3 regions of the Fictibacillus sp. 7GRE50 genome follow, and region 3 is predicted to be linked to each of the others. Evidence: riboswitches for the same ligand, from Rfam matches in the RefSeq annotation. Region 3 holds a riboswitch; each other region holds the start of a gene.
What was found. Region 3 has a riboswitch for S-adenosylmethionine ahead of IHV12_RS09630 (PLP-dependent aspartate aminotransferase family protein). Riboswitches for the same ligand answer to the same signal wherever they lie in the genome.
Positions count from the first base shown of each region.

Region 1: another riboswitch for S-adenosylmethionine. It lies ahead of IHV12_RS11730 (homocysteine synthase); the one in region 3 lies ahead of IHV12_RS09630 (PLP-dependent aspartate aminotransferase family protein).
Region 2: another riboswitch for S-adenosylmethionine. It lies ahead of IHV12_RS14700 (2,3-diketo-5-methylthiopentyl-1-phosphate enolase); the one in region 3 lies ahead of IHV12_RS09630 (PLP-dependent aspartate aminotransferase family protein).

Region 1 covers NZ_JACZDW010000003.1:92,710-102,627, reverse strand. The annotation lists gene cobA (uroporphyrinogen-III C-methyltransferase) at 1-326, opposite strand, end outside; gene IHV12_RS11765 (DUF3906 family protein) at 339-560, opposite strand; gene IHV12_RS11760 (nitrite/sulfite reductase) at 575-2,203, opposite strand; gene cysC (adenylyl-sulfate kinase) at 2,228-2,827, opposite strand; gene sat (sulfate adenylyltransferase) at 2,793-3,989, opposite strand; gene IHV12_RS11745 (phosphoadenylyl-sulfate reductase) at 4,016-4,723, opposite strand; gene IHV12_RS22665 (YezD family protein) at 4,819-4,914, opposite strand; SAM riboswitch class I at 5,262-5,366, opposite strand; gene IHV12_RS11735 (sulfite exporter TauE/SafE family protein) at 5,580-6,479, shown strand; SAM riboswitch class I at 6,522-6,626, shown strand; gene IHV12_RS11730 (homocysteine synthase) at 6,743-8,056, shown strand; gene IHV12_RS11725 (polysaccharide deacetylase family protein) at 8,244-9,032, shown strand; gene IHV12_RS11720 (GntR family transcriptional regulator) at 9,228-9,918, shown strand, end outside.
Region 2 covers NZ_JACZDW010000003.1:673,985-683,902, forward strand. The annotation lists gene IHV12_RS14670 (MATE family efflux transporter) at 1-918, shown strand, start outside; gene asnB (asparagine synthase (glutamine-hydrolyzing)) at 960-2,807, opposite strand; gene IHV12_RS14680 (AI-2E family transporter) at 2,966-4,054, shown strand; gene IHV12_RS14685 (1,2-dihydroxy-3-keto-5-methylthiopentene dioxygenase) at 4,242-4,778, opposite strand; gene IHV12_RS14690 (methylthioribulose 1-phosphate dehydratase) at 4,756-5,421, opposite strand; gene IHV12_RS14695 (2-hydroxy-3-keto-5-methylthiopentenyl-1-phosphate phosphatase) at 5,418-6,092, opposite strand; gene IHV12_RS14700 (2,3-diketo-5-methylthiopentyl-1-phosphate enolase) at 6,089-7,330, opposite strand; SAM riboswitch class I at 7,408-7,527, opposite strand; gene IHV12_RS14705 (pyridoxal phosphate-dependent aminotransferase) at 7,767-8,942, opposite strand; gene IHV12_RS14710 (carbon-nitrogen family hydrolase) at 8,964-9,833, shown strand.
Region 3 covers NZ_JACZDW010000002.1:481,595-491,512, forward strand. The annotation lists gene IHV12_RS09615 (ABC transporter ATP-binding protein) at 1-241, opposite strand, end outside; gene IHV12_RS09620 (ABC transporter permease) at 257-1,102, opposite strand; gene IHV12_RS09625 (aliphatic sulfonate ABC transporter substrate-binding protein) at 1,125-2,114, opposite strand; gene IHV12_RS09630 (PLP-dependent aspartate aminotransferase family protein) at 2,273-4,063, opposite strand; SAM riboswitch class I at 4,248-4,363, opposite strand; gene IHV12_RS09635 (hypothetical protein) at 4,540-5,649, opposite strand; gene IHV12_RS09640 (nitroreductase family protein) at 5,889-6,536, opposite strand; gene IHV12_RS09645 (hypothetical protein) at 6,626-6,847, opposite strand; gene IHV12_RS09650 (hypothetical protein) at 6,933-7,454, opposite strand; gene IHV12_RS09655 (general stress protein) at 7,562-7,993, opposite strand; gene corA (magnesium/cobalt transporter CorA) at 8,058-9,011, opposite strand; gene IHV12_RS09665 (hypothetical protein) at 9,196-9,606, shown strand; gene IHV12_RS09670 (VanW family protein) at 9,700-9,918, opposite strand, start outside.

The DNA of each region.
Region 1 (9,918 bases), on a different contig from region 3:
GGTATGCGGCTTTTGGCAAGTGTTTCTGCTTCTTCTCCTCCTCTTCCAAACACGAAGGGGTCGCCACCTTTTAGGCGAGTTACTACTTTTCCTTTCTGAGCGTGTTTAACTAAGAAACTGTTGATCGTCTCTTGCTTCATGAAATGGTAGTTTGGCAGTTTACCGCAATAAATTAAATCGCAATCAGGTTTTGCATAAGAGAGCAATTCTTTGTTCACTAATCGATCATATAAAATGACATCCGCTTCCTGAATACAACGCAGACCTTTTACGGTTATCAACCCTGGATCTCCCGGACCAGCTCCGACAAGATACACTTTTCCCATCATCATCACTCCTTAAGGATTTAAAATCATTTCTCGTTCATAGAGCACAAAGCCGTTCCCCGTACGAATTCGTTTCTTTTCATAAAGAGAGATTTCATCAACTTCAGGCTGTTTCAAAAAGTACTTTTCGAGCTCGATGTCAACCAACTGAAAAGCCTGTTCATCTGTTGAAGCGGCTATCACAACAGGAATAACCTCTGATTTCAAAATCACTTCAAAACGGTATAAATACATAGCTTGACCCCCTTTTATGAGACTTTTTCTTCTAACTCTTCTGCGATTCGGTCCAGTTCTATTTGAAGATGTTCCAACCCGACACGGTCTATATAATCAAAAAAGTTTTCGGATGGAAGTTTCTTTTCTTTAAATACAGTAAGGAATCGTAAAAGTACCTCGTCAAGTGAATCTGCATGAAACTTTCCTTTAAGCTTTTCGTTAAACTTTCCGCCATCATCAAGTGTGCCTCCTACATAAATCTCAAAGGCTTGAACCATCTTTTTCTCTTTCGTTTTTAACAATACACCTTGAAGACCAATATCTGCGATCTGACGCTGTCCGCATGAGTTAGGGCAGCCAACCATATGAATGCGAACAGGAACATCTAGTGTTATTTTTTGATCAAGGTTCTCAGCGATTTTACGCATCCTTTCTTTCGTTTCAACGAGTGCTAAGTTGCAGTACTCGATCCCTGTACAAGAGACGGAATGTCCTATAAATGAAAGAGGCTGAGTAGTAATACGTTTGAAAATGCTCTCTTTTAAAAGCAAGTCGACGTTTTCGTGTTTCACATTTGGAATAATTAAGTTTTGAGAATTTACCGTTCGAATTTCACCGTTTCCGTATTTCTTAGCAATTTCAGCAAGCTCTAAAACTTCATCAGCATGAAGTCGACCAACAGGTACGTTAAAGCCGATATAACTTAATCCGTCTTGCTTTTGAGAATGAACGCCATAGAAGTAACCTCCGTTCCAAGTTTTAAGAGCATCTCTTCCTTTAGAGTGAAGCGGTCCGGTATATTCTAATAGCTTTTCTTTGAATTTATCTGGTCCCCAATCGGCCATTAAGAATTTCAGACGTGCAAGGTGTCGTTTCTCCCGATAACCGTAGTCACGGAAAATCGTAGTAATTGCGATCGACACTTCTTTTACCTGATGCGGTTCAATAAACACATCAAGGGGCTGTGCTAAGAATGGTCTAGATGAAAGACCGCCGCCGATCTTTATGTGAAAGCCAGGAATCTCTTTTTCTTCAATTTCCTTAAAAGCTGGAGTATAGGCCACACAGTTGATCTCAGCATGAGCACTATTGTTTACATTTGAACTAATGGACATTTTGTATTTTCTCGGCAAATTAGAGAAATCTTCATTATGCTGAAAGAACTCATAAACTTCCTTTACAATTTCAGTGGTATCGAAGAGTTCGTGTGGATCGATGCCCGCGATTGGGTTCCCCATGATGTTTCTTGTGATGTCCCCGCATGCACCCGCGCTCGACAACCCAACTCCTTCTAACCGATTAAAGATATCTGGAATCTCTTCAATCGTCAGCCAGTGAAATTGAATGGCCTGTCGTGTCGTGATATCGAATACGTCTCTTCCGTAATCTTTGCAAATATGAGCCAATGCTTTTACTTGTTCATAACTTAAAATGCCAGATGGAACATTGACTCTCATCATAAAATAGCCATCTTCTTTAGGACGCTGCAGATAGAGTCCTGCCCACTTGAAACTATCCCATTCTTCTTTCGGGATAGAGGAGAAGCCGTTTTCTGCGTAATAAGGAATATCTTCAAATATTTTTAAGCCGTCTTTTACGAGCTTTTTTTGTTCGGTCTTATTAATCTTCGGATTTTCTGCCCACGTCTTTTGATATGCCATTCTCTCATTCTCCTTTTTATTTAGTTAAATCAGCTTCCTTTTTTCCAGAAGATTTAAGATGCTCTCTACAATCTCAGAAACGCTTTGTTCGTTAGTATATATGGTGAAATCTGGTGAAATCGGTTCTTCATAAGGTGAATCAATTCCAGTAAAGTCAGGAATTTCACCTTTTCTCGCTTTGCTATATAAACCTTTTGGATCTCTTTTTTCACATTCTTCAATCGGACATGAAACAAAAATTTCTATAAATTCCTCTTCTGAAACGATTCTTTTCGCCATTTCCCGATCTTGTATAAAGGGAGAGATAAAAGCTGTAAGTACGACTGTTCCGTTATCTACAAAAAGCTTTGATACTTCAGAAATGCGTCGAATGTTTTCACTTCGATTTTCATCAGAGAATGAAAGATCGCGGTTTAATCCATTACGAATGTTATCTCCATCCAATACATAGTTTCGGATGTTTCTCTCGTACAGTTCTTTTGCGAGCGTATTGGCGATAGTTGATTTGCCAGAACCTGAGAGACCAGTAAACCAAAGAACAAAACTGGAATGGTTATTTTGTTTTCTTCTGTCTTCTTTCGTAATTGAACTATCGTGCCAAATGATATTGTGCGGTTTGCTCATTTGAATCTCCTATTCTATGATTTGCATCATTTCGATTTAGTCCATTTATTAATACCTCTACTACTTCTTTTCGGCTGAACGTACTAGGTGGAAGTTCTCCATTACGAAGAAGCTCTCTTACCTTTGTTCCAGATAAGATGACATGTTCTTCCATTGGGTGTGGACATGTTTTCGAAGAAGCCATACCTTCGCATTTATTGCAATAAAAGCTATGTTCAAAAAACAATGTTTGGATGCCGATCTCATCTTCTGTAAACTGTGAAAAGATCTCTTGTGCTTCATACGTTCCGTAATAATTTCCTACTCCAGCATGATCACGACCTACGATAAAGTGTGTGCAGCCGTAATTTTTTCTGACGATCGCATGAAAAATGGCTTCACGAGGACCTGCATATCGCATCGCTGCAGGAAATACAGCAAGAAACACACGGTCGATAGGATAATAGTTTTTTAGAAGAACATGATAGCTTTCCATTCGAACATCAGCTGGTATATCATCAGACTTTGTTTCCCCTACGAGCGGGTTTAAGAAGAGTCCGTCTACAATTTCAAGTGCGGCTTTTTGAATATATTCATGAGCCCGGTGAACGGGATTTCTCGTTTGAAAACCTACTATAGTGCTCCAACCTAATTCGTTAAATCGTTTTCTCGTTTCACTCGGATCGAGATGATACTCTTGGAACAAATTTTTCTTAATACGTCTAACAAGTGTAATCTCGCCACCTACATAAACAGAATGTCGTTCGAACAGCTTCTTAACTCCTGGATGATTTTGGTCGGATGTCTTATAAACTCGCTCTGCTTCAATTTGTTTAACAGGAGTATAAACATCACCTACCTTAAGAATCCCGTAGGTTACACCATCGTATGTTAAACGAACTTCTTCACCTCTTATAAGTGTTGATGCTGTATCAGAATCTACCGGTAACGTGATGGGCAAGCTCCAAACCGTTCCATCGCTGAGCCTTATATCGTGGACAACGGATTGATAATCTTTTTGGTTTAAAAATCCTGTTAACGGACTATAAGCTCCAATCGCGATCAATTCAAGATCGCTGAGTGCAGTTGCATCAAGAATAATTTCTTTTTTAAGGTTGTATTGTGGTGTTTCAGGCCTGAACCGAGTGATTAATTGCCCTCCATGTGGTTGAATCGTACTCATAATGTCTCTCTCCTCCTAGTATTTCTCTATTTATTCTCGTGAAGCCCGCATTCTCGTTTTCCTGTACCTGACCATCGACCGGCACGAAGGTCGACTGCGTTAACAGCTGCCTGTGTACATGGCTCGCAGCCTATACTTGGATACCCATTGTCGTGTAGTTTGTTATACGGCAAGTCATGTTTATGTGCATACCGCCAAATATCCTTCCACGTCCAATGAATGAGCGGACAAATCTTGATGCTTTTAAATCGTTCGTCCCGATTAACAAATTGCGTGTTCTGGCGGGTAGGTGACTGTTCACGGCGTAGACCTGAAAGCCAGGCTGTTACTCCGTTTAGTTCTTCTTCTAAAGGAATCACTTTTCGAATCATGCAGCATTGATTAGGATTTAATTTCCAAAGCTCTTCACCGTGCTTACTCGCCTGTTCTTCAAGAGATAAAGCCGGTGTTTTCAATTTGATGCGAAGAGATGGATATCTTTTCTTCGCTTCTTCAATCACTTTATACGTTTCTAAAAAATGCAGATGGGTATCAAGGAAAACAATTTGAGCATCACGCTTTATTTGATGAACAAGATCCACTAAGACGCTTCCTTCAATTCCGAAGCTACACGCATAAACCAGATCATCTTCATACGTTTCATAAGCCCACTTCAAAGCATGCAGCGCGCCTTTTGTGGGGTTTTCACTATCAAAATCACGGGTTTTTTCGTCCCATGTTTCGTACGTTAGCAATCTGCTACCTCCTTTTCGCCATAAAAAAAGCGGCTTTAACGTTTTTAGGGCTTTGCCCATTCGTTAAAACCGCCTCTAGTTTTCTAGTCAGCGAATTATTTAATTCTTACCTTCTCGTTCTTTTCAAGCTGAATCACTTTTCCATCTTGAACGACTAAAGTGATTGATCCAAATTTAATACTGCTCAGCATTTGTTGAAGCTGAGGAAGAAAATCGTTTGCACTATTTTCGTTCGCCACTCCACTGCCTCCCTTTCTAACATTCATATCTTTTCAAAGGCTCTTTCAAAAAGTTGTTGTTTTTTGTTGATTTATGTTTTGGCTTCATTGAAAAGTTGATTGGAGTGCAAGGTGCGAGACTCCTGGGGGATCAGCGGGACAGGTGAGACACCTAAGGACACAAAGTGTCGAGGTGGCTCACCGCACGACCCCCGGAAAGCGAGCATCCTGGAACGGATATCAACCACTTTCAAGAGCAACAAAAGCCAAAAAACAAAAAAACCTTCCCATTTCGGAAAGATAGTGGAGGTAAACATATTACCTTATCTTCCAAAATGTAAATACATTCTGCTGGAGTTAGCACCTTACAATCGCAGGTTGCCGGGTTTCATCGGGCCAGTTCCCTTCACCACTCTGGATAAGAGTTTAAATTTTATAAAATCATAACATATCTGAAAATGATATCAAGACCTATTTTTTCATTTTTCTATTTTTACAAAAAATTTAAACAAACAGTTGACTTTTTATGTTTTTGAATCATATAGTATTAACTAAAATTTAATCTGTATCGCTGATCGGTAAACCGAAGGCTCTTAACACTACTTGTTAAGGGCCTTTTTATTTTGAGGAGGAAAAGTATGAAAAAGTTGATTGTATTAGCTCTAATTGGTCTTTTTGCACAGTTGATTGATGGATCACTCGGTATGGCTTATGGAGTTACATCTACATCTTTGCTGTTAGTAGCTGGAATTGCTCCTGCAGCTGCATCTGCGTCCGTACATCTTGCTGAAGTCGTTACCACTGCGGCATCCGGCGCTTCTCATATTAAGTTTGGAAACGTTGATCGCCAAGTCGTTACTCGCTTAATTCTGCCGGGTTCAATCGGCGCATTTGTAGGTGCTTGTTTTTTAAGCAACCTTCCTGGAGATCTAGTAAAGCCATATATCTCTATCTTTCTAATTATCCTTGGAATTTATATCTTATATCGTTTTCTGTTTAAACTTGGAGAAAAGAAAGCAACAGCGAATGGTACACCATTTACGAAGAAACAACTTATTCCACTTGGATTATTAGCAGGTTTCTTAGATGCTACAGGTGGAGGAGGCTGGGGCCCGGTCACCACTCCAGTCCTAATGGCAAAACAAGACATGAAAACCAGGAAGGTGATCGGTTCTGTAGATACAAGTGAATTTGCTGTAGCAGTATCTGCATCAGTCGGATTCTTCATCGCACTCGGCTGGGAACAAGTTGAATGGCTATGGGTAGGTGCATTGATGCTAGGAGGAGTGATTGCGGCTCCTATTGCTGCATGGCTAGTGCGACTCATTCCCTCTCACATACTCGGAGTACTTGTTGGTGGATTGATTATTATCACCAATACCCGCACCCTTCTTCATACACTAGGGGTTTCACATAACATGTTGTTACCAATCTACTTTGTTCTTGCTGCTTTTTGGGCGGTTGGAGTTATTTATGCAGTTAAAAGTAATCCGGAAAATAAAAATCCGAAATTTTTAAAAAATTCAGTTGACTATTGATAATGACCTATGTATTATAAATCTTAATTCAATATTCAAATCTTCTTATCCAGAGAGGCTGAGGGACTGACCCTATGATGCCCGGCAACCAGCGGAAACGCATGGTGCTAATTTCAGCAGAACAATTAATGTTCTGAAAGATGAGACTTCGATCGGGTGAAATCATCGGGACCTCTTCTTTTGGAAGAGGTCTTTTTTTCTGGGATAAGTTGAAACTGAATGCGATTGGATACAAAAAAATGACGTTGAGGAGAGATTTGAAAATGACTGATCAAAATGCAAAAAGACAGTATGGGTTTGAAACGATTTCATTACATGAAGGTCAAAAAGTTGATCCGACTACAGGAGCTCGTGCTGTTCCGATCTACCAGACCACTTCCTATCAGTTCAATTCAACAGAGCACGCAGCGAACTTATTTGCCCTAAAAGAGTTCGGAAACATATATACGCGTTTGATGAATCCAACGCAAGATGCGTTTGAACAGACCATTGCAAAACTTGAAGGCGGTGTTGGTGCTCTTGCTCTTGCTTCTGGCCAGGCTGCCATTACAAATGCTATATTCAATATCGCTGGCTCTGGTGATGAAATCGTCGCTTCCACCTCTCTATATGGTGGAACGTATAACCTGTTCTCTGTCACTCTCCCCAAGCTCGGCATCCAGACACAATTCGCTGAAATTGATAATCTTCAATCGTTTAAAGACGCTATTACAGAAAAAACAAAAGCCGTATACATTGAGACCATCGGGAATCCAAAAATCGATGTAGCCGACATTCAAGCGATTGCTGACATCGCACATGACGCAGGAGTTCCTCTTATTGTAGATAATACGTTGGCTACGCCTTACCTTTGTCGCCCAATCGAACATGGAGCGGATATCGTTGTTCATTCTGCAACAAAGTTCATCGGAGGACATGGTACTTCAGTAGGTGGAGTTATCGTCGATTCTGGAAAATTTGATTGGAGCAATGGGAAATTCCCAGGCTTGACTGAGCCAGATCCAAGCTATAAAGGAATTGTGTATACGGATGCATTTGGTCCACTTGCTTATATTCTAAAAGCACGTGTTCAGCTGCTTCGAGATCTAGGTTCGTCTATCGCACCGTTCAACTCCTTTCTATTTATTCAAGGATTGGAAACACTTGCTCTGCGTATAGAACGTCATGTTGAAAATACATTGAAAGTAGCGAAGTTCCTAGAGAGTCATCCATCGGTCGATTGGGTAAATTACGCAGGGCTTCCAAGCAGCCCTTACTATGAACTTGCCCAAAAATACCTCCCTAAAGGCGCGGGTGCAATTTTAACATTCGGGGTTAAAGGCGGTGTAGACGAAGGTAAAAAGTTGATCGAAAATGTTAGCATCTTCTCTCACCTGGCAAACGTGGGAGATTCAAAATCATTGATCATCCATCCAGCTAGCACCACTCATCAACAACTATCTGAAGAAGAACAAAGAAAATCAGGCGTAAGCCCAGAACTAATCCGTCTTTCGATCGGAATTGAAACAGTAGATGATCTAATCTATGACTTAGATCACGCATTAAAAGCGATCTCACTTTCTCCAAGTGGATTGTAGATTACAACGATTAAGCTGTTCAAGAAATCCTTTGAGCAGCTTTTTTGTTGCCAAGACTCTTCTCCTGTTAGCGAGCACCTTAAACGGAAATCAGCTTTAAGAACAACCTTGTATACAGATACAGCTTTGTCATAAATCAGTTTCTCCTTACAAATACTATTGGTAACAAATTTTAGAATGAGGGCTCATGATGTCTACCATTGTAAAAATGATTGTTTCCATGTTTTTATGTCACATTCTTTTTTTCGGACCAAAAGTCAATGCAGGTGTAGTAAATCGTTTTGAAGTAGAGAAATATGGAGATGTAATCTGGGAAGTTCCTTCAAAAAAGAAACAAGTTGCGATTACATTTGACGATGGCCCAGACCCCGTATACACCACTCAGATCTTAGATGTTCTTAAAAAGGAAGGTGTTCATGCAACATTCTTTCTTATTGGAAAGCGGGTTGAGAAGTATCCAGAAATCGTGAAAAGAGAGCTAAAAGAAGGACATGAAATCGGCAACCATACGTATAATCACCCTAGTTTCCACACCATTTCAAGGCATAAAGTTGTGGTTGAAACAAGAAAGACCGAGCACCTTCTCGATCCTGCTCATCATTCAGATTACATAAAATTGTTTCGACCTCCAGGCGGTACAGTTACAGAGAACAGTTTAAAAGTCTTAAAAAAAGAAGGATACAAAGTTATCCTATGGTCTTGGCATCAAGATCCCCGCGATTGGACAAATCCAGGATCTGAAAGGATAGCCAGACACATCCTAACGAATTTAAAAAACGGAGATATTATTCTTTTGCATGATTCTGGAGGTAATCGCAGTCAAACGGTTGCTGCATTAAAGATTATACTTCCCAAGCTTAAGGAAATGGGTTATGAAATTGTAACGGTTGATGAACTATTAAAAATGCACCCACGATACAATGAGTTCCATGAAACTGAAATGAAGAAAGAAGAAGTACCCTTATTAATCGAATAAAGAATGAGGAGAACAATTTTAATGATTAGATTGTTCTTTTCTTTTTTATTTAGACCTCCCTACTGATCACTTTGTTTAGACGCTTGCTCACTATTTGTTTTTAACATTAAATAAAAGCGCTTGCATTTTATAATCACTGTACTATAATACTACTTGTATACAAGTATACTCGTTCTACAAAAGGAGGTTATTAAGTTGAACGATTCTATGGAACTTCTTTATCCTGAAAAGTGGCTTTCCAAAGCTTCTACTGGGGAACGTGTCGCTTGTGAGCTGAGAATGCGGATTATCTCGGGACTCATTGAAAGCGGTACCACTCTTTCTGAAAATAAATTAGCTGCTGAATATAATGTTAGCCGCTCTCCTATACGAGAAGCACTTAAGGTTCTATCGAATGAAAACTTAATTCGTTTAGAGCGTATGGGTGCAGTTGTGGTCGGCTTAACTGAAAAAGAAATTGAAGAAATTTATGATGTTCGGCTTCTTATTGAGACTTTCGTGTTTGAACGACTTGTTAAAAACGACACGGCGCACGTTGTTAAAGAACTTACAAAAATTTTTGAGATGATGCAGATTGCAATTAAGTACAAAGATGCTGATGAGTTCGCTCTTCAGGATGTCTTGTTTCATGAAACAATTATTCGTTCTATCAACCATTCGTACATCACGATGATCTGGAACAATACAAAACCAGTTATGGAAAGCTTCATCTTATTATCCATGCGCATGCATTTCAATGAAAAGTACGATGACCTTTCTCGAATCATGAAAAACCATGAACTCTATATTGATGCGATTTCATCAAAAAATAGAGAAATTATGATTCAATCGCTGCATCAAAATTTTGATGATGTTCAAGGAAAAGTAGATGATTTATGGATGTCAC
Region 2 (9,918 bases), on a different contig from region 3:
ATCGGAGCTGCCATTAGAAGCTACGGTTTTACGAAAGATGCCATGTATGTCACGATCGGGATGAACATCTTGAACGTATTTGGAAACTATTTATTTATCTTCGGCGCTTTCGGTTTTCCAGTATTAGGTGTTGAAGGTGTAGCGATTTCAACATCTGTTAGCCGATTTTTAGGTTTACTTGTAATTCTGTATCTGTTGTTTAAGCGCTCTTCTATACCATTACCTTTTTCCAGCTCATTCAAATTATTCCCTCTTCATATAAAGGGTGTATTAAAAATCGGATTGCCATCAGCTGGAGAGCATCTATCTTATAGTGGATCTCAGATGCTGATTACGTTCTTCATCACGCTGCTTGGTACAACGGCACTTACTACAAAGGTATATACCTTTAATATTATGATGTTTATCTTCCTTTTCGCTGTAGCGATCGGCCAAGGTACACAGATATTAATTGGTCACTTAATCGGTGCTAAATCGTACGACTCTGCTTATAAGATGTGTCTCAAAAGTCAGACGTATGCCATGATCATAAGTTTTCTTATGGCAGGTATAGCTTCACTATTTGCAAAGCCACTTCTATCTATTTTCACAGATAATCCTGAGATTATTAAGGAGGGTACTATTCTTTTATACTTAACGCTCCTGCTCGAACCTGGCCGTTCTTTTAATCTTGTTATCATTTCAAGTTTGAGAGCTGCAGGTGATGTTAAGTTTCCGGTCATTATGGGTGTCATCTCTATGTGGGGAGTTAGTGTACCACTCGCATACTTGTTAGGGATTACTTTCGATCTTGGTTTAATAGGGATTTGGCTCGCCTTCACTGCAGATGAATGGCTGCGGGGACTCTTTATGCTGTCGAGGTGGCGAAAAAGAAAATGGCAAAAACAATTAGTCGTCAAGCATGAAGCAACTGCATAAATTAAAAAACCGGAGAACAGAAATGTTTCCGGTTTTTTCGTTTAATCTACGATATTAATATTATAGTCGGTCAGCCAGCTGTCGATCTGCGCAAGATGAGCCATTAATTGTGGGCCGGTCATAAGTTGACCAAACCAAGGCTCTTTAAACGTCTCACCATTCGTTTGAATAATTTCTTGAACACGGGCTCGGTTTAATACTTCAAACAATGGTGAGTTCTTTTTCGCGACGATGCTTGTTAACCAATCTTTTACGCCGTTCGTATAATCCGGATGGAACGTTTTCGGGTAAGGGCTCTTTTTTCGATACAGTACATCATTCGGAAGTACCCCAGTAAGTGCTTTTCTAAGTATTCCCTTCTCTCTTCCATCCAGCATTTTCATGTCCCAAGGAATGTTCCATGCGTATTCTACAATTCTATGATCTGCAAAAGGTACCCTCACTTCTAATGAAGCTCCCATACTCATTCGGTCTTTACGATCCAACAGTGTCGTCATGAACCAAATCATATTCAAATAGAAGATTTCACGTCTTCTCGCTTCTATTTTAGATTCTCCTTCTAAAACAGGCGTTTCATTCACTGTTTCTTCGTATCGTTGCTGAACATATGAAGCTAGATTCAACTTGCTAGCCCATGAGTCTTGTAAAAGATTTTGGCGCGCTTCTGTTGAACGCATCCACGGAAACATTGGACGATGCAAGAGTTCCTCTTTATGAAACCATGGATACCCACCAAAGATTTCGTCTGCGCATTCTCCTGAAAGTGCAACTGTTGACTGAGGTTTAATCTGGCGGCAGAACCATAAAAGTGAAGAATCAACATCAGCCATTCCTGGCAGATCTCGAACTGTGACAGCTTCACGCAAATGATTGATTAATAGTTCGTTATCAATCACGCAGCTATGATGAACAGAGCCTGTAGCTTCAACCATCTGATTGATCCAATACGCATCTGAATTCGGCTGATAATCACTCGCTTTAAAATACTTATCATTATCTACATAATCAATGCTGAACGTATGGAGGTCACCTTTGTTTTCTTCTTTAAAATATTTCGCTGCGATTGCGGTGATCGCACTTGAATCGAGACCGCCAGAAAGAAAAGTACTTACTGGTACGTCTGCAATCAGTTGTCGCGTCACTGCATCATTCACGAGATATTTCACTTTTTCAACCGTATCTTGCAAAGAATCTTGATGTGGTTTACTTTCTACGTTCCAATACCGCCAAATTTTCAGCCCGTTTTTTGAATACGTCGCAGCATGTGCCGGACGGAGTTCTTTTATCCCTTTATATACTCCGTTACCCGGGGTACGAGATGGTCCTAGACCGAAAACTTCTTGTAGTCCTTCACGATCTATTTCAGCCTTGACATCTGGATGAGCTAATATGGACTTTATTTCAGACCCAAATAACAGCATACCGCCTTTTTCAGTATAGAAAAATGGCTTTACCCCTAATCGATCACGAGCTACAAACAAGCTTTCCTTTTCTTCATCCCAAATTCCAAATGCAAATATTCCATTAAACCGATCGATACAACTCTCTCCCCACTCCATATAAGAAGTAAGTAAAACTTCCGTATCGGAATGCCCATCAAACGTGTACCCTCTTTGTAAAAGTTCTTTCCGGAGATCTTCTGTGTTGTACAGCTCTCCGTTATAGCAAAGTGTATAATTCGATTTGTTCTTCGTTCTTGTCATCGGCTGAACGCCGCCTTCAATATCTACAACTGCTAACCTTGCGTGACCAAAACCTGCATGTGTGGTACTCCATACATTAAGTGCGTCTGGTCCTCTTTTTGATAATGGTGAGGCCATCTTAATTAATATATTTTTTTCATGTGTGAGGTTACGATTCCAATCTGCCCAACCCGTTATTCCGCACATTGGTTTCATCCTTTCTGTACAAACTCCATTTCTAGTATCTATGCCCATTACTCAGCATATGCTTTTATCCTTGTACGGGTGTTTTTTAAAAATTTGTGTATGTTCTTATAAGTTGTATATAATGAATACATATTTCAGAAGATAAAGGTGATCATTAAATGCCACAGTCGAAATTTTTTCGTATCGGTTACGGATTTCTCCTCATTTTTTTAATCATTCTAGTAGGAACCAAGATTGATTTTATTTTCAGGCCGATCGTCGTTCTCGTTCAAACGTTATTTTTCCCGTTTTTACTTGGCGGTGTTCTTTATTATCTGTTCCGGCCAGTCGTTCAGTTCTTACATAAGCGAAATGTGCCGAAGGTGTTATCCATCCTTCTCATCTATCTGCTTGCGATCGGACTTTTCGTATTGCTATTCTATTCTATTGGTCCGATATTACAAAGACAGGTAAGTAATTTAATTGAGAATACACCTGCTTTAATCGATGCTATTCGTTCTAAGCTAAATGATTTACAGCAAAATGAATGGGTAAGCCGTTTCCAAGAAAGTGACCAATTTGATGTGAAAGAAATCTCTGATAAAGTGACTGCTTATTTGTCTACGAGTGTTCAAACAATTGGTACGAACATCGCAAACTTTATTGGAATCATCACAAACATTATTATGATTTTTGTTACCGTTCCTTTCATTCTTTATTACATGCTAAAAGAAGGTGAAAAAGCTCCACAGATGGTGCTTCAAACTCTTCCTGAAAGACAGCGTAATAATGGAACAAAAATCCTAAAAGACATGGACATTGCCCTTAGTTCATACATCCAAGGACAAATCCTGGTCAGTGTTTGTGTGGGAACAATGCTCTATATTGGATACCTTGTAATTGGAATCGAGTATTCACTGATCTTAGCCATCATCGCGATGTTCACAAATGTTATTCCGTTTCTTGGCCCGATTATTGGAGTCGTTCCTGCGCTGATCGTAGCGGTCGTTGACTCGCCGGCGATGGTCATCAAAGTACTAATTGTTATGGTTATCGCTCAACAGATCGAAGGTAATGTAATCTCTCCTCAAGTTATGGGTAAAAAGCTGGATATCCATCCGCTTACCATTATTTCAATCTTGCTTGTTGCAGGAAGCCTAGGTGGTCTCCTTGGATTGATTCTAGCCGTTCCAGTATATGCGGTTCTTAAGGTTATCGCCCTGCACACCTATCGTTTAATCAATCTAAGAAAATCAAAAGAGCTTTAAAATAATGAGGAATTTGAAAAAGCATCGGATATTAAAGTCCGATGCTTTTTCTTTGCTCGTATTTTCTGTATGGCGCTCGTCCAGCGTGCTTGTCAGCCGCCGGACGAGCGCCTGAACCCGCCAACTACTCTCTCATTACAAAAGAAAACACACCATTTCATTCAAATAAAATGGTGTGCCAGGTTTATTATTTTGCTTCTTGTGGCTGTTTATCGTAGATCGGTACCCAGCCTTCTTTTGATTTGAAGATGCGAACCGCTACTACTTTACGATCTTCTTGCAGCGTGAAATAGTGACGGAAATTTTCTGGAACGGAGATTAGATCTCCCGGCTCAAGCTCTACATCAAAGAACCTTCCATTAGGTCCTTCGATCGCAAAGATTCCATGTCCAGAAACGATAAATCGTACTTCATCATCTGTGTGATGATGTTCTGCTAAGAAGTTTTTCAAAAGCTCATCTAAGTTTGGTGTCGCATCAGAAAGGGAGATAACATCTTCTGTTACATACCCTCTGCGCTCAGAGATATCATCGATCTCACTGCGGAAGGTTTGAATCACTTCTTCTTTGTCCTCATCACTTAACGAGAAATTTTCACGAAGGTGAGATGGAAGTTTTTCAATGTCCCACTTTTCGTAAATAACTTCCTGTGAGTTTAAGTACGATTCTACCTCGCTTTGTTTTTCAATTCTTTCGTTGTTATCATGAAATCGTAGTTGTGCCATTTTTAACGCCTCCAAATGATTGATTTTTATTTAAAACGTTTAAAGTTTGTAATTTGATATGATAAGAGAACAGAAACTCAAAAGCTTCTAAGTGTTTCTTCGCTTCAAAAGCATTTCTGCCCCATACGGTAATCCCATGATTGCGGATCAAAACAGCTTTTGTATCATGCTTTATCACCACACCAACCGCTTCTGACAGCTTCGAAAGGTCACCGTAATTTTCAACGATAGGAACCGTGATACTTCCTTCTTCTTCCCATATTCCAAAAGCTTTTATCAGTTCTTGACCTTGAAACGTAATCTTCCCTACATCACCATATAACTCAGAGATTAAGTTATTATCCACGGTGTGAACGTGTAAACAGCAGCCTGCATCCGTTAATCGATAGACTTCACAATGAATGCCTGTTTCTGCTGAAGCTTTTAAATGCGTTTCTTCTACCGGATCCCCATACTGATCTACTAAAAGAAAGTCTTCAGAGGTACGTTTTGTTTTATCTTTTCCGCTTGCAGAAACGTAAAAAGCGAGCGGTGAGTCACTTACTTTAATCGATACGTTACCACTTGTTCCGGGAAACCAGTTCCGTGAAGCCAGCTCATCCTTTACATCTGCAAGCTCAATCCATCGCTGTTGTTTACTCAACTTTTCACACCTCTTTTCTCTAAGACATGAATGATGTCATGAAACGTTTCAAATGAAGTATAGGGTATTTGGTTTTCTTCGCATTTTTCAATCAGATAATCTCTTGCGAAAACAACATCAGCCATCTTAGAAGCTTGAAGATCAGTAATTGAATCACCGATCACAATCTTTTCTGTTCGGGGATACTTCTCTTCCAGTCGTCTGATAACAGAAGGTTTGCAACACCCACAATCATTATCACATTGATCATCACACGCGTTCGGCCAAGTGATTTTTATCGTGTCACTGGTAAAGTCACTGGCATTACAAAATACGTATTGTGAATCTAGCTTGTTTTCTAAAACAGGATGAACAAAAAAATCAATGCCACCACTAACGATGTATAATGGAATTCTCTCGCTTTGAGTAAATTGAATAAATTCCTGAAAGCCATCTCTAATCTTAGAACGTGTTAAAACGAATTCAATAATCTCTTTCTTTTTATTCGAAGGAATTCTGGAAAACATTTTTCCTACACCTTCTCGAATCGAGATCGTTTCATTCAAGATTTCATTTACGATCGGCTGCCATCCCTCAGGTGAAAATTCTTCCATGATGGCGACGATGTTATCTTTTTCGGTAACAGTCCCATCAAAATCACAAAAGATTACCGATCGGTGTTGAGTTGTCATTTTACAGGAACACCACCCCAAAGCTCTAATGCTTTTTGAAGTTCTGCATGTTTTTCAGCAAAACTTTCAAAGTCTTCTCCTTTAACAACGGCATCTATCGCCTGACGGAAAGCACGTGCTCCACCAGCAGCTCCATCTGGGTGACCATGTATGCCTCCACCTGCATTTATAACGCTGTCCAAACCAAAGTCATTGTATAAAACCGGTGTTAGTCCTGGATGGATACCAGCTGAAGGGACTGGAAACGATTTGTTTAATGAGATGCTCTCTGTTGTTAAGGCATCCGCAATGCTTAATGTTTCTTGACGATCAAGTGCTACACTTCCATATGGTGATGGGAACAACACAAGATCTGCTCCTGCATAACGAAGCAATTTGCCTAATAATACTGAGTAACCAATTCCGTAAAGTGATGATGACCCTATAGCTCCGGATAGTGCAGGATGAGCCATGATCGGTAGTTGAATCTCTTTATCTTCGGCCAGTTCTTGCAATACATCTGGTCCGTAAGATAAAACGTTAAATAGTAATGCGTTTGCTCCTAATTCTGCTGCGCGCCTCGCTTTATCTCGAAGTTCACTCGTTCTGCCTGTTAAGTTAACTGCGTAGAGCGTCTTTTCGCCTGTTCGCTCGTGAACAGACTTTAATACTTCTTTAGCGATTTTCACTCTTTCTTCAAAAGGAGTGAGTGGGTTCTCAAAAAGAATTTCATCATCTTTTACAAGATCTACCCCACCTAAAGCCTGCTCATATAACTGCTGCTTGAAGAATGATAGATCTTTTCCGAGTACCCCTTTAAAAATACTCATAACTAGTGGACGGTTATGTACGCCTAAGATATCTCGAATTCCTGTTATTCCAAACTTAGGACCAGGAAATTGTTTTTCTAGCTCTCTATCAAACTCTAAATCTATGAGCTTGATCTCACCATCTAACGAAAGTTTACCGAAAACCGTCGTTAGAATTGCTGGAATATCATTTGAAAAGTTCGCTGATGGATAGGAAATCTTAAGCAAGCCCTTAGTTCTTTTACTTCCTAAAAATTGATCAGCACGTGGATCTTCAGGAAGTTCAATGACCTCTTCCACAATCCCTTTATGTTTTTTTAGCTGTTCTTTCTCTAGTTGAGGAAGATCTGTCCAAGAACCTACTGTAAGTCCTAGTGCAATTCCTTCCGCTTTTTTTTGTAAGTTTTCTTTCTTATCATGTACTAAGTACGTCGCTGTAATTTTACTCATGTTTGTCGTTCTCCTTTCAAAAACACAAAAAACCCCTTCACGAGGAAGGGGTGTCTACATATTGACAGTTCCACTTCCTCTTATCTCTCAGTCAACGTTCGACTGCAAGAATTAGCACCGTTTTCAGCTAATACATAATTAGCTGAATGGTTGCCGGGTTTCATCGGGCTAGTCCCTCCACCTGCTCTTAATAAGAGTGCAAATTGTTAGAATATAATTTTAATTGTGATTATGACAGGGTATGAACGATCTGTCAACCCTATCTTCTTTCTTCAGTGTATTGAAAGTGATTTGATTTCCGTTCCAGATGCTCGCTTTCCGGGGGGCGTGCGGTGAGCCCCTTGCCGCTTTGCGCCCTTAAGGGTCTCACCTGCCACACTCGTCCCCCAGGAGTCTCCCATCTTGCACTACAATCAAATGTCAGTGGAGGTAAACACTAGTTATCGATTATTAGTTTAGCAATCCGATCAGCAGCCTCTATCAGACGTTCTTCTGATGTTAGTAGGCCAGCACGTACATACCGATCGCCTTCGCTTCCGAATCCGATGCCTGGCGCGACTACGACGTGTGCTTTCTCTAGCAAATAGTCTGCGAAAGTTTCAGAAGTATACCCATCAGGTACAGGCAGCCAGCAGAAAAATGAACCTTTTGGCGATTCTACCTTCCAGCCATTTTCGTTCAAACGTCCGATGAATGCGTTTCGGCGACGTTCATATGTATCTACCAGTTCATCCACACATTCCTGTGGTCCGTTCAATGCCTCAGCCGCCGCGTGCTGGACAGCTCCGAACAAGCTTACATAAAAATGATCTTGAAGTAGGTTAATAGATTCAATAACAGTTTCGTTTCCAACCGCGAATCCAACGCGCCATCCTGCCATGTTATACGTTTTAGAAAGGGTGTAAATCTCTATACCTACGTCCTTTGCTCCTTCTATCTGTAGAAAACTGACCGGCTTTTGTCCATCAAATCCGATTGCTCCATAAGCAAAATCATGGCACACGAGAATATCATGTTTGTTAGCGAGTTCTACTGTTTCTTTAAAAAAGGATTTTGTTGCAACCCCTGCTGTAGGATTGTTCGGATAATTTAAGAACATAAGCTTTGCTTTGTTCAATACTGTCTCAGGTAATTCATCATACTTCGGGAGAAAGTCATTTTCTTTTCTTAAGGGCATCGTCTCCATAGTAGCACCAGCCATTGCAACACCTGACCAATAATCAGGGTATCCCGGGTCTGGAACGAGTGCAACATCTCCTTGATTTAAATAGCACTGCGATAGCTCTACTAAACCTACTTTCCCGCCAAAGAGTACGGCTACTTCTTTCTCAGGATCGAGTGTTACTCCATATTCTCGTTTATAAAAATCGGCAGCTGCCTGCTTCAAAAATCCATGTCCGCGAAACGGTGAATACTTATGAAAATCAGGTCTATCGGCTCCATCTTTTAATGCATCAACAATATGCTGTGGAGTTGGTTGATCAGGATTCCCTTGTCCTAGATTAATAACATCAAAGCCTTGCTCTACATAGTAAGATACTTTTTTTACAAGCTTGGCGAAAAATTGCTCTGGCAGTTTCCCCATCACTTCTGCCTGCTCAAAACGTTTCACGACGATCACTTCCAGTCTAATTTGAATGTTCTTGAAATTCTAATCAGTTATGTTATACGCTTAAGGAAATTCTGTAAAGACTTTTTTTACAACCTGGAGGGTACAATCATGAAAATTGCCTGCATACAAGTTGACATTCAATATGGGAAACCTGATGAAAATTATCAACACATCGAAAATAAAATTCGTAAAGCCGTTAAACATCATAATCCTGATACGATCGTACTACCAGAACTGTGGGATACTGGGTATGATCTTACCCGATTAGATGAGATTAGCGATCATGATGGTGAGAAAGCAAAGAAATGGTTAAGCGAGTTATCTAAAGAGCTTGATACTAATATTGTCGGAGGGTCTATCGCATATCGTGAGAGTAACTCAGTTTACAACACATCACTCACTTACAACCGAAACGGTGAACATGTCGGCACCTACTCAAAGGCTCACCTGATCACACTTATGGAAGAGGAAAAATATATCTCCCCCGGCAGTAATAGCAATCTGTTTACAATCGACGGTAATCTCTCGACCCTTGCTATCTGTTATGACATCCGTTTTCCTGAATGGATCCGAGCTCCTTTCATAAAAGGGGCAAAAATATTGTTCGTTCCTGCCGAATGGCCGATTCAAAGACAATCTCATTGGCGAGCATTGCTTATCGCACGTGCTATAGAGAATCAATGCTACGTTATTGCTTGTAACCGAGTTGGAAGCGACCCTAAAAACACCTTCGCTGGTCAATCACTAATTATTGACCCATGGGGAGATATCATTGCTGAAGGATCTGTGCACGAAGAGGAGATCCTTACAGCAGAGATCTCACCTGAATTAGTAGACGAAGTCCGTGTAAAGGTTCCTGTATTTAACGACCGTCGAACAGATCTGTATTAAATCCATTTAAGAATTTAGTGTTGACAGATCTCCATACAACGTTGTAGTATAACGATTATGAATTGCGTGAATATTGTTACGCATT
Region 3 (9,918 bases):
ATGGAAGAAGGCGAGGTTCTTGAAACATCATACCGATCTGGTTGTTCGATCCATTCTCTATCGAAATCGTCCCTTCATATTGTTTATCAAGTCCTGATAGCACGCGAAGCAATGTACTTTTCCCACAGCCACTCGTTCCTAGAATTCCAATGATTTCCCCTTCCTGTACAGAAAAATTAATATCTTGAAACCCAGCTGTGTCATGATTAAACGTACGTTTTAAACGATTCACATTCAGCATTTGTTTCCCCTCCTTCTATCCTTGATTGGTTATACTATCTTGCCATTTTAACGAACGGCGTTCGATCCATTTTAGTACGGCATCCGTTATCTTTCCTAAGATTGCAAATAGCAAGATGCTCGCAATTACCGTATCAGGTGAGTACGTGTTCTGACCTACCACAAGCAGATAGCCTAATCCTTCACTTGCACCCATAAGCTCTGCGGCTACTACAAACATCCACCCTAAACCTAAGCCGCTGCGCATACCTGTGATGAATGACGGCAATGCAGCAGGCAGAATAATGCGTTTCGTTAGCTGATAAGGTGTTAACTTATAAATTCTTCCTACCTCGATGAGCTTACGATCCACCCCTTGGATCCCTGCCACAATATTTAAATAGACAGGGAAGAATACACCTACTGCGATTAAAGAAATCTTAGAAGGTTCGCCAATCCCCATCCAAAGAATAAAGAGTGGTACCCAGGCAAGAGAAGGGATAGAACGAATCGCTTGAAACAACGGATCTAAAAGTCTTTCTGCTGTTTTTGCATAACCAACAATCGCACCGATCACGACCGCCGCTACCGTTCCAATCGCAAACCCTAAGAATACCCGGGTCAGTGTAATAGAGATGTGACCAAACAGGGAGCCATCTTGATACATGCTAATTATTTTCTCTAAAATAATGGTTGGTGCAGGCAGCAGGTGCGCAGCTAGTAGTCCCATTCTAGCTGCTATTTCCCACCCAACTAATAAAATGATAGGCAAGATAGAACCAATAAGAATTCCTCTACCTAATTGGAATATGCCTTTAGATGATGAGAGCTTTTGAGGGGAAGCTCTCTGTGCTACTTTCCACTTATGTGTTTCAGAAATCATCGACACTTCCTCCTCTCTCTCCTTATTGTTTGATTACTTTTTCTGCGAACTTCGGATTGATTAATTTCTTTACAAGATCTTCGATGTTAGTATCTTTTTTGACAATCTCTTCTGTTTGGAGAACTTCGCCTGCAGCCGATATAGCTTTTTCGTGCTGTGATCCTGGAACAGGTTCCTCGAAGTTGTTTCGTTGCAGTTGTTTTTTTGCGACATCTTCTTTAATCCCCGCTTCTTCAGATAAAAGTTTTGTTGCTTCCTCTGGATTCTCAATCGTCCATTTCCTTGCTTTTTCGTAAAGTTCAATGACTTGTTCTACTTGTTTCGGGTGGTTCTTTGCAAACTCAGAGCGTACGTTTAACGTGCCATACGTATTAAAATCTGGATTGCGGTAAATATATTGAGCACCGGATTCGATTTCTGCTCTCGCCATATGTGGATCTAATCCAGCCCAAGCATCCACTTGCCCTTTTAATAGAGCATTCGCACCATCTGCATGTTGTAAATTTACGATTTGTACATCCTTTGCAGAAAGGCCGGCATCTGCAAGTGCTCGGAGTAGAAAGATGTGCGGGTCTGTACCAAACGTCGCCGCTATCTTTTTACCTTTCAGATCCTTTACATCTTTAATCTTTGATCCATCTGCCGCGACAAGTGCTGTCCATTCTGGCTGAGAATAGATATAGACTGACTCGATCGGAGCACCCTTGTCTTTTGCGATTAAAGCTGCGGCACCAGCTGTCGATCCAAAATCAACGCTATCTGAATTCAAAAATTCGAGCGCTTTATTACTTCCCTGACTCTGAACCCATTCCACTTCAATGCCATCTTTTTTGAATGTCTCTTCTGCCCAGCCAAACTTTTTGAGTGCTAGACTTGTTGGAGAGTAAAAGGCATAATCAAGTCTAATCTTCTCCGGCTTCTCACCTTCTTTAGCACTGCTGGAACAGCCCGCTAACACTAAAGCGCCTGCTATGCTTAAAGCCAGTGCTGCTTTTTGCCAAATCTTCATCATGTATTTCCCTCCACGTTTCTCTCTTTTTGTATGGCTATTTTTTGAGTTACTCTTGAAAGTCGTTGACTCCCGTTCCAGGAGTCTCACACCTTGCACTACAATCAACAAGCAAAGAATCATTAAAGCAAAACCTAAAAATGAATCGGCTATCTCTATTTTTAAAGTTCACACGCATACGTTGAAATGGTACCTCTTAGTCGTTGTGCTTCTTTATACGTGCATCTGTTATGCACCACATCAATACCAGCTTCTTTCGCGATTTTTGCAGCCTCTGGTGAGATGACACCTTCTTGCAGCCAGAACACTTTTGGTTGTGTGACCGCTGCTTCTTTTGCGAGCTCGATCGCTGCTTCTGGACTTCTAAATACTTGAACAACATCTATCGGAAACGGAATGGATTTTAAATCTGGATACGCTTTTTCATCAAGCACTTCGGTTTCTCTTGGATTAACAGGAACGATCTTATAGCCAAGTCGCTGCATCTTTCTAGCTAATCGATGGCTAGGTCTTGCAGGATTGGAACTGAGTCCCACGATCGCTAGCGTCTTAGGTCGTTGAATTTCCTGTCCATTCTCAACTGCTCTATAAAGTGATGATTGCAATGCCCAACGAATGACACCTTCGTCATTAATCGTGATTTCTGTTTTATCCGCTCCGATTCCTGTAGCCGTTTGTATCGCACGATCAAGATCATTCGTAAGATCTTTTACGGATTCAAGTCCGATCGACAACCGAATTAGTTCTTCTGTTACGCCTGTTGCTACTAATTCGTCTCCGCTCAGCTGTTGATGAGTGGTAGAAGCAGGGTGGATAATCAATGATTTTGCATCACCAACATTTGCAACATGTGACCATAATGTGATGTTGTTAATGACCTTACGTCCTGCATCACGCCCGCCTTTAATTCCAAAGTTTACGATCGAACCAAAACCGTTGCTTAAATATTTTTTCGCAAGCTCATGACTTCTGTGCGAAGAAAGACCAGGATATGAAACCCAATCTACTGCTGGATGTTTTTCCAGATGCTCCGCTACTTCTTGTGCGTTCTTCGCATGTTTTTCCACTCGTAGATGCAGTGTTTCTAAACCTTGTAGAAGGAGAAATGCATTGTGTGGACTTAAACAAGCTCCGAAATCTCGTAAAAGCTGAACGCGTAATTTAGTCGCGAAAGCCAATGTTCCAAAATCATTCGCGTATCTTAATCCGTTATAGCTGTTATCTGGCTCAGTGAATCCTGGGTATTTATCTGAATTCCAATTAAAGCGTCCTCCATCCACTACAACACCGCCAATTGCGGTTCCATGTCCGCCGATCCATTTTGTAGCTGAGTGGATTACGATGTCCGCTCCAAAGCTTATTGGCTTTGTGACATATGGTGTTGCAAATGTATTATCGATAATTAGAGGTACATCGTTTTCATGCGCAATATCTGCCACTGCCTCAATATCTAATACGTTAAGACTGGGGTTCCCGATCGTTTCAGCAAAAAATGCTTTCGTGTTTGGAGTAACCGCGTTTCGGAAGTTCTCTGGATCCTCTGCATCAACAAACTTTACGTTGATTCCGTATTTCGGAAGAGTAGTAGAAAATAGGTTGTAAGTACCTCCGTATAGATTCGTAGCTGCAATAATTTCGTCTCCTGCGTGTGCGATGTTTAAGATGGCAAGCGCGATAGCTGACATACCAGAAGAAGTAGCTACAGCTGCAACACCATCTTCTAGAAGTGCAACTCTTTTCTCAAAAACATCAACAGTTGGATTTCCGATTCGGCTGTAGATGTTTCCTGGCTCATCAAGCGCGAAAAGGCTTTGCGCATGGTCTGTATCAGAAAAAACATAGGAAGTAGTTTGATAGACAGGTACCGCTCGTGATCCTGTCGTTGGGTCAGGCGCTTGGCCCCCATGTAATAGCAATGTTTCAATATCGTATCCGTCAAAAGATTTTGTCATTATAATCGCTCCTTCTCATTATTCAAATAAAATCTATAGGAAAACTAGGGATAAAGATTAATGCTTTTCCCTTTTGCTATATTCAATTTTTAAAATGAAATAAGTGACTAAGTGATGTTTGTGCTTGAAGTATGATAAGGGGAAAAAGAAAAACCCCCTTCCTAAGAAGAGGGTTTTGGTCCTCCTCTTATCTTTCAGATCAAAAAAGATCTGTAGGAATTGGCACCTTTCCAAACCAAATGTGGTTTGTTGGTTGCCGGGCTTCATCGGGCCTAGTCCCTCCGCCTCTCTGGATAAGAGATATTCAAATTATGTTTAACACATTAACGTGCTGATGTTTACTTTGTTCTTGAATAGGATTATAGAGTAAGATGTTTTAGAAAGTCAACCGTTTTTTGAAAAATCATAAAAGTTATACAAATGAATGAGTGTTCAACTGTCAGCTTTGAATTAAGATTATGCCCATGCTATGCCGGTTATGCTAACTTTGTTCCACTTTTTTCATCAAACCATTGAAACTCTTCGATTTTTTTTACAAGTTCCGCTATTCGATTGGCAATGGCTTCTCTTTCTCCGTAACGAATTTTCTGTTCGGACGATAATTCATCAATCTGAAGTAGTTGCCAATGAGTTACAGTTAGATCCGTAAGTTGAATAAACTCTTCTTGTTTCACTCGACGCTTTACATCTAGATCTCCGTTAGAATAACCTTCTAAAAATCCGTCAGCTATTCTTTTCAAACGGTCTTCAAAGCGATCAAATTCATGTCGTGCATAACGCGGTGCATTAAAAAATGTTGGAAACAACGTCCGATAATTATTAAGAAAATTCCCAGCAAGCGAATCTCCGCTATATAAGATTGGTACAGGATCAATCAAACAGACAGTGCCATCTGAATGCAGCAATATATTCTCTGGAGATGTATCTTGATTAGTAAGTACAACCGTATGATCCGTAATCTCTCTATCCTCCATGCAAGCTTGTAGGTCTACTAAAGCTGATGAAGAAATGGCCCCCTCATACGTTTCTATAAATTTCTTGAAATCATCTATGTATTCATTGTTTTCTTCTTTCATAGATTCTGAAACATCTGATTGAAATTTGCCTGCAATATGTTTACCGTTCCATGAGAGATAACCAAACCCTTTTAAGCCATGATGTGCAGTATTCATCTTGCGAAAGAACTCACCAACTTCCGCTCCAATATGAAACGCTTCTACAACCGTTAGTTGATCTAGCTTGATTGCTTTTCCCGCATAAGATTCCACGGTAAACGTTCTGCCTTTTTCTACATGATAATTGAAAAAGGCAGGGCAGATTCCTGGTTTAACTTGGTTTGCTAGCTCATAGTATGCTCTAGTCGCTGCATATTCTGAGTGCATGGTTTCTTCATCAAACTCAACGTTCTTTCCATACGCCTCTGTTTTCGGAAAACGAACAACCACAGCATCTCCAGTGCGTAGCTGAACAAGATAAGCAAGATGCCAAGCCCCTTCACCTAAATACTGAACCTGAGTCGGATCTTTAAGTTCCTCTAATCCACTTTTTTGCAGTGCATAATCAATCAAGTCAAATGTCTCTTTCATAAGAAGTTCCTCTTTCTATAATTGAAAATACGTTACATGAAACATATATTCGGTATATGTCGAAAAAAATCCTTTTTTCTTAAGATTAATTGTAGGTCTGAAGTCTTATAGAGGGGTATGAGAGGGGTTCAAGGGGGCATTTCAAAGCGGTGATCCTTGCGCTTTTCATATGGCGCTCGTCCAGTGTGCTTGTCAGCCGCTGGACGAGCTTTTTAAGAATTTTACAGAACCAATTGTCATCAATCTACATATGTGACGATTTCTTCTACAGCTTTTCTTGCGAGTTTTTTCGGTTGATCTTGTGGATGTCCTAGTGAAATAACCATGTTGATCTGTTTCTTAGACGGAATTTCTAAAAAGTCTCGAATCGCATCTTGCGCAAGCAATACGGGACCAGTCATCGGGCAAGTCCCTAGTCCGCGCGCATGGGCTGCGAGCATCAAGTTTTGAATCGCCAAGCAGCTGCTCTTGATTCCTTCTTCTTCCCAGACTGATTCTTCGGCAAGTTCGATCGGATCAAATATTTTTTCACGAAACTTAGATTCGTAAGGAGTGGCTAAACAGATAATCAGCACAGGTGCTCCAGAGAACGCCGTTGCATAAGGGCCGAAAGAGCGCGTCAGCAATTTCGCTTCCTTCGTTTTGCCGTTCTCTTCAGCTCTTGCAGCCAATTTATGAATAGCATCCCACGTCATCTCTTCAATTTTCTTTACTTTATCTTTGTTTCGGATCACGATAAATTCCCACGTTTGTGAGTTCGTGTCGCTCGGCGCATAGCGGGCGCAATCCATGATTTCATGAATGTCTACTTCAGCAACTGCTTCATCCGTAAACTTTCGGACACTTCTTCTGCCGTGCACGATTTCTTTAAAATCTTCGTATTTCATGATTGTCTCCTCTGGCACATGTATTAGATATTCTAAATGTATTATACAAAAGATTGGAACTCTCTACAAAATACGTAAAAAAACAGTGCCTATTTTGCACTGTTCTCTGGTTCAATTTCTTTTTTAGTTTTTATTCTTAATCCGATTAAAATGAGTGAAGCTCCTAATAATACACTTACAATATGGATAGGATCCATATTAAGTGACTCTTTTTGAACATTTAACTTCTCAACATACATTCCTAGCAGATAGGTACTGATCAGAACGATTAACCCGGCGGTAATTAAACCTGCTTTCACATATGGCTTCATGGTAAAACCACCTTTTCCCTTTTACATTTAACATATTCTTAGGAAAAGATAGAATACCTTTATTCTTTAAAACAAATTTGCATAACTAATTAGCTTTTGCAAGATTCATACGCTCTTCAACAAACGAACGCACTTCATCCTCAGCTTTTTTCTTGATTACAAATTCTACATATCTTTCACCCGTATGAAAGCGAACTAAACCCCAGCTTGGATACCCTGGGTTTTCAGCTTGAAGTCCCGTGATCCAATCCACTGAATCAATCTGATTCCAATCATAAAATTTTGTTGCCGATACAACGCCTTTCTTGCCGATTGCACCGCGCCATATTTGAGTAAAATAAAGCAGTGTTAGGAACACCAGTAAACAAATCATTAAAACATTAACAGGCATCGAAAGTTTCAACAGACCGAATCCTTGTGTGATGATGACCACAATCATAATCTCATGCGTCCAAAAGTTTTTCTGTGTATACTCTCCACTATAAGAAAGTCCATAGACCGGAACAGCTCTTTTTTTGTCTTTCACATTTTTCAAAAGGTAATAAACGGCTGCAATGATTCCTATCACGATTAAGATTCCAAAAAACACATTTAAGAAGAGCTCCATGTTTTAACACCCCACATATCTTATATATATAAATACGATTAAGTACTGGAAAAAGTTTCAAAACAATAAAAAAGACACCTTCTGAAGGTGCCCTTTAAATCGTGGTTTTATTTTCGTTCAACCATAACTAAGATCTTACCATCTTGTAAATCTTGCATATAACTTTCCGCATCACTTTCAGCAACGTCCATGTTTTGAAGAATTTCCTTCATATCCGCTTCATCATGATCAAACATGGAAGCAAAAGGTCCAGCTGCAAGAAGTGGTCCGATACCTGGTACTCCGAGGCCAGGGACTGCAATCCCTCCGCCAATACCGGTTAGAAAACCAGCAATCGTACCATATGTTGCACTATCTGCATCATCTTCAGTAATTTTTCTTTCGTTTACATGTGTTTCGTCGGCAACATGATCAACCATCTCATCATCTTTCGCAACGATTGAAATATCAGATGGATGATATCCTTTTTCGACGAGAGCTTTGATTGCGCCAACCGCTTCTTCTTCTTTTAAATATGTACCGATAATATCTTTTTTCATTTGGTTTCCCTCCAAACGGTTCTTTACAAGTAGGTTCCCCTGTTAAGCATTTTTTAAACGAAACTCAATCCTGCTCGAACCAACCTTTTTTCTTAAACCAAATGGACATAATTCCCCCTAATAAGACCATGAAACCTAGTACATAGAAGTAGCCATTCTTTGTTTGCAGCTCTGGCATGTTTACAAAGTTCATTCCATACAGACCTGCAATAAATGTTAACGGCATGAAAATAGTTGTGATTACAGTTAATGTTTTCATAATATTATTCATACGGTAAGAGTTAAGAGAGATGTAATTATCACGTATATCTGATGTCATCTCTCTGGCTGATGTCATCATATCTGTCAAACGCAATAGATGATCGTATATATCATGAAAATAGGATCTTTCATCCGCATCTAAACCTACTCGTTTTGACTCGAGCATACGATACAGCAACTCACGCATAGGTACAACTGTTTTTCTTAATGTTAATAGGTCTCCTCTTATATCAAAGATCTGGTTAATGATTTTAGGTGCTTCGTCATCTTCATTGCTTTCAATAGAAATTACTCGTTCTTCTAATTCATGCATGATAGGAAAATACATATCTACCAGTTTATCCATAAGCTTGTGAACGAGTTCATTTTTACCTAGTTCAGGCGGAACACTCTCTAGTCTACTTAAATAATTCCACACAAAATCAATCTCTGGTACGTTTGTTTTATGAAAAGTGACAACACAGTTTTTCGTTGTGAAAATATCAACCTCAGTTGCTTCGAGTGTCTTTTTGTCAAGAGCGTGCACCACATAAAACAGGTGATCTTCATAAAATTCAACCTTTGGTCGTTGCAAGGCATTCACACAGTCCTCAACAGCAAGAGGATGGAAGTCAAAAAAAGTGCGCAATAAATTGGTTTCACCTGATGTCGGACAGTCAAAATCCACCCAGAACCAATCAGGCTTCATTTCATTGATTTGTCTAAACGGCGGATTAATGATTACTTTATGATCGATGATAGCGATTGTTCGGACCATGATTACACCTTCTTTCTCTTATTATCATTTCCCTAATTTCTTTAACTTTTATCAGTGATTTGAAACATTTAAATAGGAATGCGGCATTTATATACAATAAGCTATGCTTTTTATTTTGACAATAAAAAAACGGTCGACTAAATGGTTAATAAACAAGCTGTATTTTTCCTTATTATAGTTATGTATGAAAGGAGCGATCGTGTTGAAAAAGAGGATCGTGATATCTTTTGTTTTCGTTTTGTTGGTATTTTCAAGTGTCACGATTTATCAATATGTGGTGAAGAAAGATCGTTACTCATCGGTTTCAATAGTTCCCGAGCAGCGCAACGACCTTCCTCTTTATGAAGGATTAGAATTTCAAGAACATCATTACTTGATGAAGGGTAACCATTGGTATGATATCTATGAATTTTATAGAGACTCTCTACCTAGTCATGGCTGGAAGCTCGTTTTTAAACAAGCTTCTATAGAAGGCTGGGGAGGGTTTATGTTGAGATTTGAAAAAAATAATAAAGAACTACATATTGATGGTGGCTGGAACCCATATGCTAACGAAACAGAAACTATCTTTGACCTTAACCCTGTTCAACATTAGAAGAAATAGATCGATTTAAAAAATTATTAGCAATAAACAGTATTTCTGTATGCTTTAAAAATCCCTTAGCCTTAAAACGGCCAAGGGTTTTTACTACGCTTCTTTTTGACTAGTTTCTAGTAATGGTTCATACATCATGATGGCATGATTCTCTGTTACATATTCATCATCGATCTCTTTTCTTTGACGGTTAAAAACTTTGCGATGAATGGAGTTATGCCTTAAATATCCACCCCAGTAAGCCGGTGTGATCCAATGTTCTTTTTCATACACTTGATACGATAGCAAAGGTTCTTGGTCTGTCCGCCATTC